One region of the Paenibacillus sp. CR_12 genome, then DNA from elsewhere that is predicted to be linked to it. Evidence: predicted binding sites of a transcription regulator. Region 1 holds the regulator's gene; each other region holds the start of a gene.
What was found. The regulator Rex, encoded in region 1, represses fermentation and respiration genes when NADH is low (regulators of the CRP and FNR family bind a similar motif). The targets are predictions, from matches to a motif close to TTGTGAAATATTTCACAA.

Region 1 (6,790 bases):
TACTGATCTCCATCCTGCCCCTGGCTGACAACAGAAAGCTTCGGGCGATGATCTACAATGCGCTTGGATGCATCGAGGTGTTGAATGGACAGCAAGCAAAGGCCGAGGAACATTTTGCACTGGCGATTCATAGCGATCCGACGCTTCCCGACCCCATGATCAACCTGGAGGTCTGCAAGCAGAATCGCGGTGAGCTCCAGTACGGCAGCCAATTGATCTCTTTGCTGTAGAAATCAAGCCACAACAAGAAGCGATGCCAGAGCTCACCTTGAGACTTTGGCATCGCTTTTTGCGTACGGGAGCGGTACAGAAAGCCAGGGGATTTTTTACCCGGAATGTTCAAAACCCGCAACTTCTGGTATGCTGTTAATTAGTCTGGAGGAAAGGGATTTTATCGAAATGAAATTTGCCGTATTGGATTTTGAAACCACGGGCAACCAGTCTGCAGATGAAATCATTCAGGTTGGACTGGCCATCATCGAAGAGGATCGAAGCATATCCCGCGTATACGGCACCTATGTCAATCCCGGGATTCCGATCCCTCCTTTTATTACCGGTTTGACCGGCATTTCCGACAGTGATGTAGCGGATGCTCCGTCATTGGAAGAAATGATGATGGAGCTTGTGCCCATGCTCGACGATGTCGTATTGGTTGGACATAACGTCGCTTTTGATTTTAACTTTTTGCAAAACGCGCTCGATCGCTGCGGCTATTTACCGTTCAGCGGCCGTATTCTAGATACGATGCACTTCTTAAAAATATGCTTTCCCTCGCTCCCGTCCTACCAGCTCGGGATGGTGTCCTCTCATTTCGGCCTGGAGCATGACCGTCCGCACCAGGCGGACAGCGATGCGCTTGCCACAGCCTATGCGCTGCTGAAATGTTTGGAGGAGATCGACGAGCTTCCGCTGCTCACCATTCAGCGTTTAAGCGACCTGTTTGCCGACGAGGACAGCGATTTGGCCTGGTTCTTTGACGGCATTCGTTCCGACAGGGAGCACCGAGCCGTACAAGCGGGAGACACCCATACGTACTACCGCCAGTTTGCCTTGGCGGTGGATGATTGGAACGATATAGCACCTGTCAGAGATGAGACGGAGCCCAACCCTTTGGCCGATGTAAGCTTCGAGCAATACATGAACGATGTCCGTGAACGCCTGAAGGAAACGCTGCCTCATTACGAGAGCAGGGATGCCCAGGACATGATGTTCCAGGAAGTGATGCAGGCGCTGGATGACAATAAACATCTATTGATCGAAGCGGGCACGGGAACCGGCAAATCCCTTGGATATTTGCTGCCGTCGATCTATCAAAGCGTGAAGCAGGAACAGAAGGTTATGGTGAGCACGCATACGATCAACCTTCAAGAACAGCTGCGTGACCGGGATATTCCCCTGCTCACCCAGGTTGTTCCTTTTCCTTTTAAGGCGGCCATTTTCAAGGGCAGGGGACATTATTTGTGTTTGAGAAAATTTGAACATAAAATAAATAGAAGAGATTTTCATTCCCCGAAGGAAGACGTAATCACGGCGGCCCAGATGCTGGTCTGGCTGACCCAGACGGAGAACGGGGATGATGAAGAGCTAAACCTTGGCGGACGGGGAGGGGATTTCTGGGAGACCATCTCCAGCGATTCGGATTCTTGCCTCGGACGCGCCTGTCCTTGGTTCCGCAAATGCTACTATCACAGGGCCAAGCATGAAGCAGGCATCGCGGATGTCGTCATTACGAACCATTCGAAGCTGTTCACCGACGTGAAGGCGAATCATCAGCTGCTGCCAAGCTATGAGCGCCTCGTCATCGACGAAGCGCATCATCTTGAGGATGTCGCCGGCAAGCACCTTGGCTTGCAGATGAAGTATTTTTCGGTGGTCCATACCTTGACCCGCATGTACAAAGACAGCCGAAGCGGGCAGCTCCCGGCTCTGCGCCAGCTGCTGCAAGCTTCGCCGCACGAGAAGGCAGTCGAATGGTCTTCCGTCATCGACCGTTTGTATCCGGACCTCATTACCGCAAAAGAGAACTGGGATCGGCTCAGCGATCAATTGTTCGGACTGCTTCCGGAACGCGGAGACGCTTCTCCGGGAGATGCCGGCCAATTCTCGCTCCGCCTGTCCCCGCTTAAGAAGCCGAAGGATTGGGATTCGATGGCCGAACTGGAGCATCAAATTCATCTGACGCTGGGCGATGTCGTGCGCAAGGGCGATAAGCTGATCGCCGAAATGAAGGAAGATTTGGATGACTACAGCGCGGACAGCCTGTTAACCGACCTATCGGGCCTATTTAAGGACCTGGCCGCGCATCGCGAAGACCTGCGCTCCTTCATGGCCCTGAACGATGAGGGCACGGTATACTGGATGGAGGCGAACGGCAATTTCCGCAGCAAATCGCTGCAGTTGTATGCCGTGCCCGTCGACGTGAGCGCTCATCTGAAGGAATTGTTTTTTGACAAGAAACAAAGCGTGATTCTGACATCGGCAACCTTGTCGGTGGACAAATCGTTTCAGTTCATGATCGAAAACCTGGGTCTTCAGGAAGCGGCTGAAGCGGGGAACCTGAACACGGTTCAGCTCCCGTCCCCGTTTAATTACAGGGAACAAGCCCTTCTTGTCGTGCCGCGCGATTTTCCGAGCGTGAAGGGATCGGTCGGGGATGCACTCTTTGTGAATATGCTCGTGAAGTCTTTGGCCGATACGGCCGTCGCTACGCATGGCCGCATGCTCGTCCTGTTCACTTCGTACCGGATGCTGCGCCAGGTGCACGAGCCGCTGAAAGAAGCGCTTGCATCAAGCGACATCACGGTATTGGGACAAGGTATGGACGGAACCAGCCGTACCAAGTTAATCCGAAGATTTCAGGACAGCAGCGCTTCCGTGCTGCTGGGCACCAGCTCCTTCTGGGAAGGGGTAGACATCCCGGGCGAGGCGCTGACTTGTCTTGCCATCGTCCGGCTGCCGTTCCAGCCGCCGAATCACCCCTTGGTCGAGGCCAAGAGCGAACTGCTGCAGCAGCAGAAGAAGAATCCCTTCATGAAGCTTTCGGTTCCGCAAGCGGTCATTCGTTTCAAACAGGGGTTTGGGCGTCTGGTGCGAACAGCACAAGATAAAGGGATCGTGATCGTGTACGATACCCGGGTCATTGAATCCTATTACGGGAAGTATTTCTTATATTCCTTGCCGGGGCCGAAGATGGAGCATATGCCGACAGAGGGGATCGTTCCCCGAATTTCGGAATGGCTGCAGGAAGAGGCAAGCGCGGGAAACCAAGCGGAATAAAGTGAAACCAAGCACGATCAACAAAAAAGATGTAGTTATTAACCTATTATTAGGGGGAGCATGCATGAAATCGGAAAAAATTTCGGAAGCCGTGGTCCGCAGATTACCTGTATACTTGCGCTATTTGAATGAGCTTCAGAAGAGGGAGGTTTCCACGGTTTCCTCCCAGGAGCTGGGACAGAAGCTGGACCTCAATCCTGCTCAAATTCGTAAGGACCTGGCGTATTTCGGTGATTTTGGACGGAAAGGGATCGGATATGATGTTTCTTATCTGATCGAGAAGATTCGCCAGATTCTGAAGCTGGACCAGAAGATCAATGTCGCACTGGTCGGGGCCGGTAATCTTGGACATGCATTATCGAATTACAATGCATTCCTTAAGGATAATATGAAGATTGTGGCGATTTTCGATTCGTATTCTCCCAAAGTTGGTATGAAAATTAACAATTTGGTCGTACAGCCGATGGAAGAGCTGGAGAAGACGGTTCATGAGCACAGCATTCGAATCGGGATTATTACCGTTCCGGATTTCGAAGCGCAGAACGTCGCGAATCAGCTTATCGCCTCAGGGATCGAGGCGATTCTGAACTTTGCGCCAACCATCCTGAAAGCCCCAGCCCATATCCGGATTCATACGGCTGATTTTACAACGGATTTGCAAAGTTTGGCCTATTATTTGGATAACGGCAAGGAGGATGCAGCACATGACAACAACGAAGTGGATGGTTAAGAACGGAACGTTTGCAGTACTGGAGGAAAGCCAATCCGTGCTTCGCGGATACATGGTGGTTGAGAACGACCGGATCACGTACCTGGGCGAAGAGGAGCCCGTCGTGGAAGAGGGGACAGAGATTATCGACGGAACCCATCTGTTCTTCCTGCCCGGATTGGTGAACACGCATGGACATGCCGCCATGTCGCTTCTTCGCGGCTATGGGGACGATCTGGCGCTGCAAGTATGGCTTCAGGAAAAAATGTGGCCGATGGAAGCCAAATTCACGTCAGACGACGTATATTGGGGCACATCGCTCTCCGTGCTGGAGATGATCAAGGGCGGAACCACGACGTTTGTGGATATGTATGACCATATGGATCAGGTCGCGAAGGTTGTCCAGGACTCGGGAATGCGCGGCGTCCTGACGCGCGGCGTAATCGGTTTATGCCCGCCCGAGGTACAGCAGCAGAAGCTGGATGAGGCGGTGGCATTCGCGAAGGATTGGCATGGCAAGGCTGACGGCAGAATTACGACGATGATCTCGCCGCACGCGCCTTATACCTGCCCGCCGGATTTCATCGAAAAATTCGTTCAAGCATCCCATGACTTGAACCTGCCTTTGCATACCCATATGTCCGAAACGGAAACTGAAGTGGCTCAGAATGTTAAGGACTACGGGCTTCGCCCCGTTGCCCATTTGGAGAAGCTGGGCATGTTCTCCCGTCCTACGCTCCTTGCGCATGCCGTTCATCTGACCGATGAAGAAATCGAAGTCTTGGCCAAGCACCAAGTAGCCGTATCGCATAATCCCGGAAGCAATTTGAAGCTTGCCAGCGGAGTCGCCCGCGTACCTGCGCTGCTGAAAGCCGGCGTAACGGTGTCGCTCGGTACCGACGGACCTGCTAGCAACAATAACCTGGATATGTTCGAAGAGATGCGGCTGGCTGCCCTGATCCATAAAGGAGTAAGCGGGGATCCGACGGCCATTCCGGCCTCCGAAGCGCTCCGAATGGGCACGGTATACGGAGCCAAGTCCGCTTTCCTTGAGGATATCGGTATGCTCGCGGTTGGGATGAAAGCCGATATGATCGCATTGAATACGGATCAGGCGCATTTCCTTCCACGGACCGACTATATTTCTCACGCGATCTACTCTGCCAGCGCGAAGGATGTAGAGCATGTATGGGTTGACGGCAAGCAGTTGGTGAAGAATGGCGCGAGCCTTACTCTCGACGAGGAACGCATCCGCCGGGAAGCGCAGCGTGCATTTGAGCGTCTTACAACCCTCTAGGGAATAATCAAGGGGAGCGAGGAAGACGGATTTGAAGAAAAAAACGAAGTGGATATTGCTGAGCGTGTCCGGCGTCCTGCTATTATTGCTTGGCCTACAGCTCTATTATTCCTATGTTATGAAAGATACGTGGAATGAAGAAAGAATGGCGATCCTTGCAGCGAAACAGCATGGCCAATTGGTCTCGTCCGACAAGACCTATAAATCGGTATGGGGCGAGGACAATAACTATTGGGTGGTCAGCGGGAAAGATAAAGACAATCAAGACCGCATGGTCTGGGTGAAGTTTACGGACGATAACGTTCCTGTTGAAGGGACAGATGCCGTTCAGTCGGTGTTATTGAATACGGGCATGTCAGAGGCCGTGATGCGGGACCAGATCCGTAAAGAAATGCCGGGTGCGGTCATCAAGCGATTGCTGCCGGGAATGTATGAAGGCGAGTATGCCTGGCAGCTGCAATATGAAAACAACGGTCAGCGCGGTTACCGATTCTATCGTTTTCAAGACGGAAACGCCATCGGAAATGATATTATTCTTCCTAATCAATAAGAAAACAAATGAAAAGGCGTCCCCTCATAGGGATGCCTCTTTGGCACATAAATATGTAAGCGCATACAGAAATAAATTGGTAAAACTGTTCTAAATATTTTCACAGACAAGCATGAAAAAGTATATAAGATGTGATATACTCGTACTTGTACGAATTGAGCAGATCAATTACATGCCTCACCATATATCGTTGATATATGTATTATTGTGCTGCAATTGCTATACAAAATTTCATATCGAAATTGAAGGAGGAACTTCATGAAACTGCGCATTGTACCTATCATGCTGACTGTCGTGATCTCAGCATCGGTCCTCTTTGGCGGTTGGTTTCTGTATCGGCAGATGGCTTTGCAGAATCCGCTCGCAACTGTTGTGTCACAATACGATGGCGTGAAAAGTTCTCATATAGATATTAAACAGGATACCGTGACTTTGAATCTTGATTTGGCTCCGGATGCGAATTTACAAGGTTTGGTTCAGCATATTAAGCAGGAAGGCAAGTCCGTGATCGGGAAGCGGGAATTGAGAATCCAGGTGGAGGACCATTCCTCGGAAGCATTGGATCAATGGTGGGAGCAAGCCATGCTGTCGGTTGCCGAAGCGATGGACAATAAGCAGTATACCGATATTCAATCATCGCTCGAGCAGCTGGCTGCCCAGTCGCCGAATTTGAAAGCAAAAGCAACGATCGATGACACCAATGTCTATGTCAGCTTGTCGGACGGCAAGTCTGGTAAATTTATAATCTTGCCGCGTCAACCTGGCAAAATGGAGGTGTGGAACCGTGCCTAAATTAGCAAAAGAAATCATGTTAGGCTTCATTCCGGTTTTGTTGGTATTCCTTGTGTTTGTCGGCGTGAACATCGTGCCTCTCTTAATAGCGGCAGGACTCGTAGGCGGCTTGCTGTTTATAGCCAAGATGAAGGGCGGCATCGCGGTTGGTGCCGGAAATGAGCGA
Region 2 (6,790 bases), on a different contig from region 1:
GAAGCGCGGCAATGCTGCGCACCGTCAAGCCGCCGTTGTCGTGATGCTGAAGACCGTTGCCGATATGGATGTAGGAGGTATCGGCCCGGCCGTAGAGCTCGGCCAATTTCTCGATATCCTCGATCGAGATGCCGGTAATGGAAGAAACGTGCTCCGGCGTGTATTCTTTGGCGTGCTCGCGCAAGGCTTCATGACCAATCGTATACTTGCGGAGGAATTCCTCATTTACCATGCCGTCACGGAACATGATGTGCATGAGGCCGACGGCCAGCGCCGCATCCGTGCCTGGATACAGCGGAATGAACCAGTCCGCCCATTGCCCCGTCTGGTTCTTGTGGACATCGATCACAACGACCTTGGCACCGGCTTTGCGCGCTTTCTCTGCAATCACCATCTGGTGCATATTGGTGCTGACGATGTTGCCGCCCCAGACGAGGATGACGTCGGCTCGTACGGTGTCCTCCGGAACGGTTCCCCCATTAAACCCCATCACGGATTTCCAGCCCTCATTGCCCGCGGAATTGCAGATCGACTGCTTCAGGCGGCTGGCACCCAGCCTGTTGAAGAACCTGCGGTCCATGCCGTCGACGCTCAATATCCCCATATTGCCGTAGAAGCTGTAGGGCAGGATGCTCTCGGAGCCGTGTTCCTCGATCAAGCCCTTATAGCGTCCGGCTATCTCCTGAATGGCTTCGTCCCAGCTGATCCGCTCGAAGGCGCCCTCTCCCTTGGGACCTACTCTTCGCAGCGGATAGAGCACGCGTTCCGGATGGTACACCCGGTGTGCCATATTACGGACTTTATTGCAGATGGCTCCCTGCGTAATCGGATGCTCCGGATTACCGGTCACCTTGACGATTTTTCCGTTCTCTTTATGCAGCAGCAGGCCGCATGTATCGGGACAATCCAACGGACATACCGCCGGAAATACGCCGTTTTCCTGATGAATCATCGCTTGAGTCATTTCGTGCTTCCCCCTTTTGCTCGGCTGCATCATATCCCATTATCTTAAAAGAAAATCGGGGTTCCAGTAAAGTCATACATTTTTTTCTAATCAGGTGATTCACTTTTCTTCCCCCCGGGTATATTCCTATCAAGAGCAAAGAAGAGGAACCCAGACCCTTTCTCTTCCTTGCCGAATCATGGACCACTCCCAAAAAAATTCGCCATGCCAGTGTCTCCTCCCCCGAGACCGGCATGGCGAATTTGTTTATATGGCATCCTCCCAGTGACCGATGTTCCCCGCGACTAACCTTCCATATTATAGAAACTCGTGATTTTCGCAGAAAACATGCAAAATAAAAAGCCTGTCAAAGCCACGTCATTATGTAAGCGCTTATCTGTCATTTTTTATAAATAATTTTGTTCGAATGCTCGTTGGAGGATGTTTTACAAACGATTGGAGCAGGCGTAATATACTATTCAGCTTCGAAAACATTCTTCATATTCACATGACATTCGCTTAATTTCCTTGATGGAAAGCGGGGGAACCAACCGTATGGAAGGATACCTATAGGATCCTTCAACCATACTAAGGGGTGAATCCTGATTCCATCGCGTACGTACGCCGCGATGGAATCAGGTAGGGCGACTCTCACCGCCCGAATCCGACAGCTAACCTCGTCAGCGTTGATCGGGAGGGTTGTGAACTTGTGATCAAACACAGGGTTCTACCCTGTGTTTTTTGTTTGCCAAAAATCAGCATAGGAAGGGTGACCGCTCCTATGTCCAGCATATAAAAAACACCGATAGAAGTCCGTTCAGGGAGCTTCTACCATGAACTTAATCTTAAGCGGCGGTGAAAAACAACCATGTTATCCTCAATCAAGCGCTTCCTCATCGGAAGACCGCTTAAATCGACGGAATTAGGCGAACAAAAGCTGAATAAAACCAAGGCGCTGGCCATCCTGTCATCCGATGCGCTATCGTCCGTGGCCTATGGCCCGGAACAAATCCTCATTGTGTTGATGACCGTCGGGGCAGCTGCCTATTGGTATTCCATACCGATTGCCGTCGGCGTCCTGGTCTTGTTGCTGGCACTTATCCTGTCGTACAGACAAATTATTTTCTCCTATCCGCACGGCGGCGGCGCATATGTCGTGTCCAAACGGAATTTGGGCATGTACCCGGGGCTGGTTGCCGGCGGTTCCTTGCTCGTGGACTATATCCTGACGGTTGCGGTCAGCGTGTCGGCCGGGACGGATGCGATCACGTCGGCTTTTCCGGAATTGCATGCCTATAATCTGCCGATTTCCATCGTGTTCGTTCTATGCTTGACCGTATTGAATTTAAGAGGGGTTACGGAGTCGGCCTCCATACTGGCTTATCCGGTTTACCTGTTCGTGCTTGCGTTATTCATCCTGATCGGGGTAGGGATATTCAACATTGCCACAGGCCATGCGTCTCCGGAGCTTCATACGCCGATCGGCACGCCCGTAGCCGGGCTGAGCTTGTTTCTGCTCCTGCGCGCATTTGCCTCGGGCAGCTCCGCCCTGACCGGCGTGGAGGCGATTTCCAATGCCATTCCGAATTTCAAAGACCCGGCCCCGAATAACGCGGCCAAAACTCTGGTGGCGATGGGGTCGCTGCTGGCCCTGTTATTTTCGGGCATCGTTTTCCTGGCTTATTACTATGGGGTCAGTCCCAGCGAACAAGTCACGGTCGTTTCCCAAATTGCCGAGCACACCTTCGGGCGAAATGCGCTTTATTACTTCATACAAGGGACAACGGCCTTAATTCTGATCCTTGCCGCCAACACGGGGTATTCCGCTTTTCCCCTGCTTGCCGTCAATCTGGCGAAGGATAAGTTCATTCCTAGAATGTTCACCGTCCGCGGCGACCGTCTGGGATACTCGAACGGAATCATTATTCTTGGATTTTTCTCCATTCTGCTGCTGCTGGCTTTTGAAGGCAAAACCGAGCATCTGATTCCGCTCTATGCCGTCGGCGTGTTTATCCCGTTTACCCTCTCCCAGACGGGGATGATGGTGAAATGGATTCGCGAAAAGCCCGAAGGCTGGATCGTCAAACTGATCATTAACACCACCGGCGCATGCATCAGCTTTATCGTGACCATGATCTTCTTCTTTACGAAATTCGCCCAGGTGTGGACCGTGCTGATATTCCTGCCGCTGATCATCTGGATTTTCACCCGGATCCGCAAGCATTACGAGGCGGTAGCGGACCAGCTCCGGATTACGACCTGCGAGCCGGTTAAGCCGATTGAGGGGAATGTCATCATCCTGCCTGTGGCAGGAATCACGCATGTGGTGGAGAACTCGCTGAATTACGCCAAATCGCTGGGAGCGGGCCAAATCATCGCGGTGTACGTGCCGTTCGAGCGGGAGGAGGAAGTCGCCTTCCAGGAAAAATGGAAAAAGTGGCAGCCGGACATCCGGCTGGTAACGCTGCACTCGCCTTATCGGAGCATCATTCAGCCGCTGACGAAATTCATCGATACCGTGCAGCGCAAGGCCAGCGAATCCGACTATCAGGTTACCGTCGTCATTCCGCAGTTCATCCCAAAGAAGGGCTGGCATAATTTCCTGCACAATCAATCCAGCCTGCTCATCCGGGCACATCTCCTGTATCGGAGAGACGTGATCATCACGACGGTTCCCTACCATTTAAAAAAATAGCGGGCTTGTTCCCTGCTTGATTCATTACTGGGGACAGCCTCGCCCATCACGACAAAAAGCTGCGATCAACCGCTGCCTTTCATCAAGGACGGTTGAACGCAGCTTTTTCTTTAAGCCAGACGCTCGCCAGGCTTCCGGCATTAGGAAACATTCTGCGCCGAATGAACCTGTTGAGGAGCGCCGGCCGATGGCACATGCGTCTGCTCGCCGCGCGGAGCGGCTGCGGCCTGTTTCTCCTGCTTTAAATAAACGGTTCCGTATGTCGCTCCCACAAATAACGCGCCGCCAACGAAATTGCCCAGCCATACCGGAATGAAGTTCATCAGATACTCGCCCCAGCTGTAATAGCCTTCAAAAATCGCGGCCGGGATGAGAAACATGTTGGCCACCACGTGCTGAAACCCGATGGCGACAAACGCCATGGTCGGAAACCAGATCCCGAGAATTTTGCCGCTCATCTGATCCGATCCGTAGGACAGCCATACGGCGAGGGCTACGAGCCAGTTGCACCCGATGCCCGACAGGAAGGCTTGCAGGAAGCTGTCGTCCAGCTTATGCCCGGCCATATCCACCAGTTTCTCCAGGTAAACGCCGCTGCCTGTCAGACCGGTCACATGGCCGAAGAAGTAAGCGACGAATAACGCTCCCAACATATTGCTGACCGTGACAAGCGCTAAATTTCGCATCATCTCCTTCGTGGAAACTCTCCTCTTGAATCTGGCCAAGGACACGGCCATCATGTTGCCCGTCAGCAGCTCCCCGCCTGCAAGCAGGACAAGAATCAATCCCACGGGGAATACCGCCGCGCCTATAAAACCGGCAATCCCTCCCCATTCCGGAGACGCTCCGGCAATCACGCGTATGTCAAGCAAAAAGCCGAGCGCAATAAATGCCCCCGCAAGGAATCCTAATATCATCACGTTTATGGCGGAGTTATGCGCTTTTTTCACCCCGTTCTCCACGGTAATCTCCGCAATGCGCTCAGGTTTATGGTAAGCCATGGTCACTCCCTCATTTCTTCCGCATCCGCCTTGTCTACCTATCCGAATGCAGCTCATGATATTCGTGTTATCGTTACCAACATTGTAACGCAGCTTCTTTGGCAAGAACGTGAATTATATCACGATCGCGTCCGTCAGGGACGGACAGATGCAGATGTGATGTTCCGTATGCCTTGATCTGCTGACCACGCTGCAGCGAATAACATGGATCGGATTCGGTGTGGCCATTTAAGCGATATATGGATATAGGCACAGCACCCTGTCCATGGGTGGAGCTTCGGATCAGCTTTAGCGGGGAGACTGCCTTTCGCTTCCTTCGAGGAATCGCATATGCCGAAAAAGCGGTGCACGGGTTTCTCCCCGGCACCGCTCTTTTGGATTGTCTTTACCAGTACGAAGCCCGTTCGTGTTGGATACCATTCTGCCAGATTCGGCTTAAATGTATAGATTTTTACTCACCCGCTAGGCTTTGGCCGCAGTCTCTACCCTGACAGGCGCCTCCGTTTCCTGCACCGGCACCTTGGCGATCGGCAGCTTCATGCTGATGAATGACGACAGCAGGAAGAGCGCGCCTGCCGTAAAATACACCACGACAATGGAGGTTACCGACATATACCAGCCCGTCAGCCCGGAGCCGATGAGCAGCATGCCGGTAAATATCGGCGTCATCACGCCGTTCAGCCGGCCAATGAATTTCTCTTCCACCTGCTGCATCATCACCGCCATCAGGACCGTCTGGGCCATGGCCATCAGCACCCCGGTGACGAAGCGCATCGAGCCGGTCAGGATCGGCCACTGGGACAGCACCTCGACAAAGGTCGAGAGTCCAAGGAAGGCCAGCCCCGCGAACAGCAAGTAGGAACCTTTCACTTTGCCTGCAATCACCGCTGCGATCACACCGCCGATCAACATGCCCAAGCCCTCAAGCGCGGTGAACCACTGGACGCTGGACATCTCCAGCTGAAGACGCTCGGTGATGACGAAGATGTCGAGCGGCTGTACGAGTCCGCTGCCCAGCGCCAACAAAACGTAGACTACCAGCAGCACCTTCAACAGCCGGCTGGAACCGATGTAGGCGAAGCCTGCCTTCATGTCCTTCACGAACGAACCGGCTGATACCGAGTCCTTGGAAGGTTCGTCCACGGTGGAAGGCAGAAAGGCCAACACGATCGCCGAAGCGCCGAACAGAATCAGCAAGCTGATTAAAGAGGCCTGCAATCCAAATGCTTGATAAATCGTCGTGCCTACCATAGGTCCCAAAATGATAAACAGCGACATCGAGGTCTGGGATAACGCCGTGGCCGCGGGCACATGCTCATCCGGCAAACACCGCTTGATGATCTTCATGGACGATGGCTGCGAGAATTGCGATACGACGGCCGAGACCAGCGTCATCGCAAACACGGCCTGCCAATATCCCGCATACACAACAAACAAAATAAGCAGAATGGATATGAAGCTTAAAATATCCCCCCATATCATCGTTCGCTTGGGACGCCAACGGTCAGCCAGTACGCCGCCAACCATGGAAATCACGAAGATCGGCGCGTATTCAATCACGGTCAGCAGCGATACGGCGACCGGGTCATGGTTGCTCTGCTCCATAATAAAGAACAACAGCGCCATATTGCGGATCCAGATCCCGATATTTTGCATAAAATCAGATACCATCAACAGCACGAACGCGCGGTTGCCAAACAAATGCTTCATACTCCATCCCCCTGTTAAAACCGACTATTCGGTTTATTTATAATTGCGAAAACGCCCTTTCCTGTTAGCTAAGAAAAGCGTTTTCGATAAATCCTCCTACCGCACCGTACGCTATGAACCTTCACCCGATAACACACCGTTCAAAAAGTACATCACGCTCTTGCGGTACAGCTGCCTTAATTCCTCCTGGGACCGTTCGAAGTACGAAACCGACAACCCGTCCAGCAGCGATCCGAAAATAACGGCTATTTCGTCGATATCCTCTGCCGCTATGCGTCCCTCGTCCGCTCCCTCTGCCAGAATTTCGCGGTAGAGCATACGCGGACCTTGCAGAATCGCCAGCATTTCGCCCACAATCGTCTTATTTTCCGGCTGGTTGATATAGAATTCCTCCGCGATTTTGGTGAGCGGATTCTGGAAGTCGTCAACCATGTGATCGGC
Region 3 (6,790 bases), on a different contig from region 1:
GTAGGCATGGCTTACTGGTTTATCTCTTCGGGAAAAGGGAACAAGCAAAAGTAAGCTATGAAGGGCGGTGAAACGGAGGAATTCCATCCTCCTAGTTCATTGCCAGAGAAAGTCCAGCCTGGTGAATAAACAAAGAAACCGTTCTTGGTCAATGGTCTGTCATTCGTCCATTCGCCAAGCAACGGTTTCTTTTTTTGTAAAGATACAACCACTCCAAGAAATTTGGGACAAAGGCAATGGGAGGAACGATGCGCACACGGAACGTCTCCAAACAGAAAAAGTGGGCTTCCCGTCAGATGTAATGTTCTTTTGGGAAATCCGTTTTTTTTGGAGATGTCATCGCTGAAGGGAGCAGGAGGGCAACAGCATAAATAAGCTGTCCTCCTCAGTCATTGAACTGAAAGGACAGCCGTGAGAATCTTGCCTTCCAAATCGTTTACCGATGTTCCACCAGATCGATCGCACCAAGCACCATATGAGCCAGTCCGAAGCCTAGAATACCGGTTGCAGCGAATTTATACCTGCTGCAAAGCAGAGCGGCACCCGAAGCAGAAACCACGGTTCCAAGAACTGCAGGAATCAAACCTTCACGCATGCTGAGCACTCCCTTTGATTTGGATTGGAAAGACAAGGCTTATTGTAAGCAGATGCCCATATATTATGCACCGAAGGGGCTTTAGGCGGATCAAATCCGGCAGATTTCGTTCGGACACAGCTCGCAGTGGCATATTTCCTGCAGCATCGGCAGATCTTTGATAACAATCATGCCGCCGGCATATTCGATGGCGTCCTTTTTGCGAAGATCGCTCAGCATCCGGTTCACGCTTTCACGGGTGGCCCCGATCATGTTCGAAAGATCGGTGTGGGTGATCTTTTTGTTGATGAGAATGGTGCCATCCTCTTGATGCTGCCCGTAGGTATTGCCCAGACGAATCAGCGTCGACGTTAATGCGCCGGGCTTGCCGTACATCATGAGATCACGGAATTTGGTCTGCGTGATGCGGTGGTGTATTCCCATCCACTTCATGAAATCAATCGCGAAGTCGCAATGCTGGCAGATCAACAGCTCCAGATCCTTGTGCTCGATGACCCCGACTACGCTGTCCTCAAGCACCTCTGCCGAAAAACTGTGGTTGTTGCTGAAGAATGGATCGGCTTGCCCGACCATGTCTCCTGGATGGTACATATATAGAATAAGCTCTTTGCCTTCATCCGTCGATTTGGTTAATTTAATTCTTCCTTGTTTAACGAAGTACAGCTTGTCGGCGAAGTCGCCTTCCCAGAACAAATGCGATCCTTCAGGGAGTACCCTTTCCTTCATGGTGACCAGCAGACGGTTGCGGTTTTGTTCCGAGAAGCACTGCGTGTTCCCTAAGTTTTCGATTTCCATTACATGGTCTACAGTTTTCATGGTGGTATCCCCTAACATCCTAAAATTTGATCTGTTTAATCTTTAAATACATTATAACGTGAAAACATTCACTTGTGGGGCGGAACAAGAGGGAAATCATGGCGAATTTTCAAACATTGTGATCTCTTTCACTTGAAAGAGGGAAAAGACAGGTATAAATCACACAGAAAAGATAAATTTTAATATTGTGAAATATTTCACATGATTTAAGAAGCGTCTGTGTTACGATCGAAGCGTAGACAGAAAGAACATGAACCATGGGAGGATGAGAGATATGGCTGTGAGCAAAGGAACAACGGTTGAAGTGAAGGGACAAACGGCAGCAGAGTACATTCAAGGTCTGATCGACAAGGCGAATCGGGCAAAAGAAAAGTTTATGAAACTCGATCAGGAGCAAGTCGACGGAATTGTGCAGGCCATGGCCATGGCCGGACTTGAGAAGCACATGCAGCTGGCGAAAATGGCGGTTGAAGAAACGGGCCGCGGCGTGTATGAAGACAAAATCATCAAAAACCTGTTTGCCACGGAGTATATCCACAACAGCATCAAGTACGACAAAACGGTAGGTATCATCGAAGACAATGCCTATGACAGCTTCCAGAAAATTGCGGAGCCGATCGGGATCATCATGGGGATCACACCGGTAACCAATCCGACCTCGACCACCATATTCAAGGCGCTGATCTCCATCAAAACAAGAAACCCGATCATCTTCGGTTTCCATCCATCCGCGCAGGCATGCAGCAGGGAGGCCGCGCTCATCCTGCGGGACGCCGCCGTGAAACAAGGCGCTCCGGCCGACTGCATCCAGTGGATCGAGGCTCCTTCCATGGATAAAACCAATACGCTCATGAACCATCCTGACGTTGCCTGCATTCTGGCTACGGGCGGATCGGCGATGGTCAAAGCAGCATACAGCTGCGGCAAGCCTGCCCTCGGCGTAGGTCCCGGCAACGTGCCGTGCTTCATCGAGAAAAGCGCGGACCTCGATCAAGCGGTGAACGACTTGATTCTATCCAAGACGTTTGATAACGGCATGATCTGCGCATCCGAGCAAGCCGTCATTATCGAGGAGCCGATCTATCATACCGTGAAGAAAAAAATGATCGCCAGCGGCTGTTATTTCGTGAACAAGGAAGAGCTGGCGAAGCTGACTGCGCATGCCATGGTAGCGGATAAATGCGCCGTCAATCCTACCATCGTCGGACAGCCGGCAGCCAAGATTGCCGAGGCTTGCGGCTTTGAGGTGCCGGAAAGCACCAAGATCCTGGTCGCCGAGCTGGAGGGAGTCGGTCCTGCTTATCCGTTGTCCGCCGAGAAGCTGAGCCCGGTGCTGGCCTGCTATAAAGTGAAAGATGCGGAAGAGGGCATCGCGCGCGCCGAAGAGATGGTTGCTTTTGGCGGCATGGGCCACTCGTCGGTCATCCACTCGCACAATGAGGACGTCATCCTGAAATTCTCGGATCGCATGAAGACCTGCCGCATCCTGGTCAACCAGCCTTCCTCGCAAGGCGGCATCGGGGATATCTACAACACGAACCTGCCATCGCTGACGCTCGGCTGCGGTTCGTATGGCCGGAATTCCACGTCGTCGAACGTGACGGCCGTCAATCTCATCAACGTGAAAAGGGTGAACCGCAGAACCGTGAATATGCAGTGGTTTAAAGTGCCGGACAAAATTTACTTTGAAAAAGGCTCGACGCAGTATCTCGCCAAAATGCCTGACATCACCCGCGTCGCGATCGTAACCGACCCCATGATGGTGAAGCTGGGATATGTGGAGCGAGTAGAGCATTACCTGCGTCAGCGCAGACTGCCGGTAGCCATCGAGGTGTTCTCGGAAGTCGAGCCGGATCCTTCGACAACGACCGTAGAACGGGGTACGGAGATGCTGGAACGGTTCCAGCCGGACTGCATCATCGCCCTCGGAGGCGGATCGCCTATGGATGCCGCAAAAGCGATGTGGCTGTTCTATGAATATCCGGATACGGACTTCAACAACCTGAAGCAAAAATTCATGGATATCCGCAAACGGGTCTATAAATATCCGAAGCTGGGGCGGAAGGCGAAATTCGTTGCCATTCCGACAACGTCGGGAACGGGCTCGGAAGTAACTTCGTTTGCCGTCATCACGGACAAAGTGCAGGGAAATACCAAATACCCGCTGGCAGACTATGAGCTGACGCCGGACGTGGCGATCATCGATCCGGAATTCGTGTACACCTTGCCTAAAACGGCGGTGGCCGATACCGGCATGGACGTCCTGACGCATGCGATTGAAGCCTACGTATCGGTGATGGCCAGCGATTACACGGATGGGCTTGCCATCAAAGCCATACAGCTGGTGTTCCAGTATCTTGAGCAATCGGCGCTGACCGGCGACAAACTCGCCCGCGAGAAAATGCATAATGCTTCGACGCTTGCAGGCATGGCCTTTGCGAACGCGTTCCTGGGCATCAACCACAGTCTGGCGCATAAATGGGGCGGACAGTACCATACGGCGCACGGACGGACCAATGCCATACTGATGCCGCACGTCATTCGCTACAATGCCAAGAAGCCGACGAAATTCGCGGCATGGCCGAAATACACCCACTTCGTGGCCGATGAAAGATATGCCGAGATCGCACGGATTCTTGGACTGCCGGCAAGAACGACGGAGGAGGGCGTAAACAGCCTGATCGCCGCCATCCGCGAGCTGAACAGCAAGCTCGGCATCGAGGAATCGTTCCAGCAGCTGGGCATCGATCCTCAGGACTTCGAGAGAAACGTCGAGCATTTGGCGGACCGGGCTTTCGAAGATCAGTGCACGACCAGCAATCCGAAGCTGCCGCTGGTGACGGAGCTGGCAGAAGTATATCGCAACGCCTTCTATGGACGTTTCTAAACAGGAATGGGACAGAAGGATGATCCTAAATTCCATTATAAATGGTGGTAGAAGCCAGGGGAGCCCGGAATCAGAGTGATAAAAATCACGGATCACCACATCTTTGTGATTTTTATCACAGATGCTGCGGATCAACAGGACTACAATAAAGATGTAGCAGAAAGCTGAATCTCAGATCTTTGATATAGAAGCTTGAAGGCACATGGCGGGGCAGAGATGCCATTGATCGTGAAAATAATCACATTTAAGATCTGAGATAGATCAATGTGTGTCCCCGCCAGCCCCTGCAAGCTGCAGCATAATCTAGGAGGGATTCAATATGTCGGTGATTGAAAAAGAAGTTGGTTGGAAAGGTTTTAAATCAGGTAAATGGACCAAGCGCGTTGACGTTAACGATTTTATTGCAGAGAATATTACCCCTTATTATGGCTCTGATGATTTCTTGGCGGGACCTACGGACAACACCAAGGCATTGTGGGATATCGTATCGGATTTAACCAAGAAGGAGCGGGATAACGGCGGGGTTTTGGACGTGGATGTTCATACGCCTTCCACCATCACCTCCCACCAGCCTGGCTACTTGGATAAAGATAAAGAACAGATCGTCGGCGTGCAGACCGACGAGCCGTTCAAACGCTCGATTCAGCCTTTCGGGGGCATCCGGATGATGATTGATGCGTGCAACGCATACGGCTTCGAAATGCCGCAGGCGGTAGTGGATATCTTCAACGGCATCCGCAAAACGCATAACCAGGGCGTATTCGATGCCTATACTCCGGAGATGAGAGCAGCGCGCAAAGCCGGGATTATAACGGGTCTTCCCGATGCATACGGCCGCGGCCGCATCATCGGCGACTACCGCAGAGTATCGTTATACGGCGTGGACGCGCTGATCCAGGACAAACTGAGAGAACTCGGCGAGCTTGAAGTGGACGCTATGGACGAGCCGGTGATCCGTCTGCGGGAAGAGCTGTCCGAACAAATGCGCGCCCTCAAGGAACTGAAAGAAATGGCCGGCATGCACGGCTTTGACATTTCAAAACCTGCGAATACGGCGAAGGAAGCATTCCAATGGCTGTATTTCGGTTATTTGGCCGCGATCAAGGAGCAAAACGGCGCTGCCATGTCGCTTGGCCGGGTATCTTCTTTCCTCGATATTTATATCCAGCGGGATTTGGCTGAAGGCATACTGACGGAAGAGAAAGCCCAGGAGCTGGTGGACCATTTTGTCATGAAGCTGCGGATCGTGAAATTCCTGCGCACGCCGGATTACAACGAGCTGTTCAGCGGCGATCCGACGTGGGTGACCGAATCCATCGGCGGCATGTCGTTGAACGGTGAAACGAGAGTAACCAAGAACAGCTTCCGTTTCCTGCACACCTTGTACAATCTGGGACCTGCGCCGGAACCGAACTTGACGGTGCTGTGGTCGGAGAAGCTTCCGGAGGCCTTCAAAAAATACTGTTCGAAGGTATCGATCGAAACGAGCTCGATCCAATATGAGAATGACGATCTCATGCGTCCGATCTACGGGGACGATTACGGCATCGCCTGCTGCGTATCCGCCATGCGCATCGGGAAGCAGATGCAGTTCTTCGGAGCCAGAGCGAACCTGGCCAAAGCGCTGCTGTATGCAATCAACGGCGGGAAGGATGAGAAATCCGGCGCCCAGGTCGGACCGGAATATCCGGCGATCACCGCTGAGGTTCTGAGTTATGACGAGGTCATGAAGCGCTTCAAGCCGATGATGGAATGGCTCGCGAAGCTCTACATGAATACCCTCAACGTGATTCACTACATGCATGACAAATACAGCTACGAGCGGATTGAAATGGCGCTTCACGACCGCGATATCCTGCGGACGATGGCATGCGGCATAGCGGGCTTGTCCGTAGCAGCGGATTCGCTGAGCGCGATTAAATATGCGAAGGTGAAGCCGGTACGCAATGAGCAAGGGATTGCGGTGGATTTTGAAATCGAGGGCGATTTCCCATGCTACGGCAACAACGACGACCGCGTGGACGGCATCGCCGTTGAACTGGTCGAGGCCTTCATGAGCATGATCCGCAAGCACAAAGCCTACCGCGATGCCATGCCGACCCAATCGGTGCTCACGATTACGTCGAACGTGGTATACGGCAAGAAGACAGGAACCACACCGGATGGACGCAAAGCAGGCGAGCCGTTTGCGCCGGGCGCAAACCCGATGCACGGACGCGATAAGAAGGGAGCCCTCGCTTCGCTGACTTCCGTAGCCAAGCTGCCTTATGAGGACAGTCTGGACGGCATCTCGAATACGTTCTCGATCGTGCCGAAAGCCCTGGGCAAAGAAAGCGACATTCGGGTAAACAATCTGGTTGCCATGCTGGACGGCTACTTTGGCAGCAAGGCCCACCATTTGAACGTGAACGTGTTTGACCGTGAGCAGCTGATCGATGCGATGGAGCATCCGGAGAATTATCCGCAGTTAACCATCCGGGTATCCGGCTATG

Region 2: RB297_RS22595 (formate/nitrite transporter family protein) is a predicted target of Rex. The motif match lies at 4,747-4,764, and genes of this name have one in related genera.
Region 3: adhE (bifunctional acetaldehyde-CoA/alcohol dehydrogenase) is a predicted target of Rex. The motif match lies at 1,597-1,614, and genes of this name have one in related genera.

The regions. Positions count from the first base shown of each region.
Region 1 is NZ_JAVFHO010000001.1:39,632-46,421, forward strand. It holds gene RB297_RS00230 (hypothetical protein) at 1-230, shown strand, start outside; gene dinG (ATP-dependent DNA helicase DinG) at 400-3,276, shown strand; gene RB297_RS00240 (redox-sensing transcriptional repressor Rex) at 3,341-4,006, shown strand; gene RB297_RS00245 (amidohydrolase) at 3,981-5,282, shown strand; gene RB297_RS00250 (cell wall elongation regulator TseB-like domain-containing protein) at 5,314-5,832, shown strand; gene RB297_RS00255 (hypothetical protein) at 6,091-6,624, shown strand; gene RB297_RS00260 (AAA family ATPase) at 6,617-6,790, shown strand, end outside.
Region 2 is NZ_JAVFHO010000006.1:212,429-219,218, forward strand. It holds gene RB297_RS22585 (molybdopterin-containing oxidoreductase family protein) at 1-964, opposite strand, end outside; cyclic di-AMP (ydaO/yuaA leader) riboswitch at 1,450-1,645, shown strand; gene RB297_RS22590 (APC family permease) at 1,812-3,638, shown strand; gene RB297_RS22595 (formate/nitrite transporter family protein) at 3,779-4,639, opposite strand; gene RB297_RS22600 (MFS transporter) at 5,102-6,349, opposite strand; gene RB297_RS22605 (TetR/AcrR family transcriptional regulator) at 6,461-6,790, opposite strand, start outside.
Region 3 is NZ_JAVFHO010000004.1:118,940-125,729, reverse strand. It holds gene RB297_RS16245 (formate/nitrite transporter family protein) at 1-54, shown strand, start outside; gene RB297_RS16240 (hypothetical protein) at 437-595, opposite strand; gene RB297_RS16235 (Crp/Fnr family transcriptional regulator) at 686-1,411, opposite strand; gene adhE (bifunctional acetaldehyde-CoA/alcohol dehydrogenase) at 1,686-4,298, shown strand; gene pflB (formate C-acetyltransferase) at 4,618-6,790, shown strand, end outside.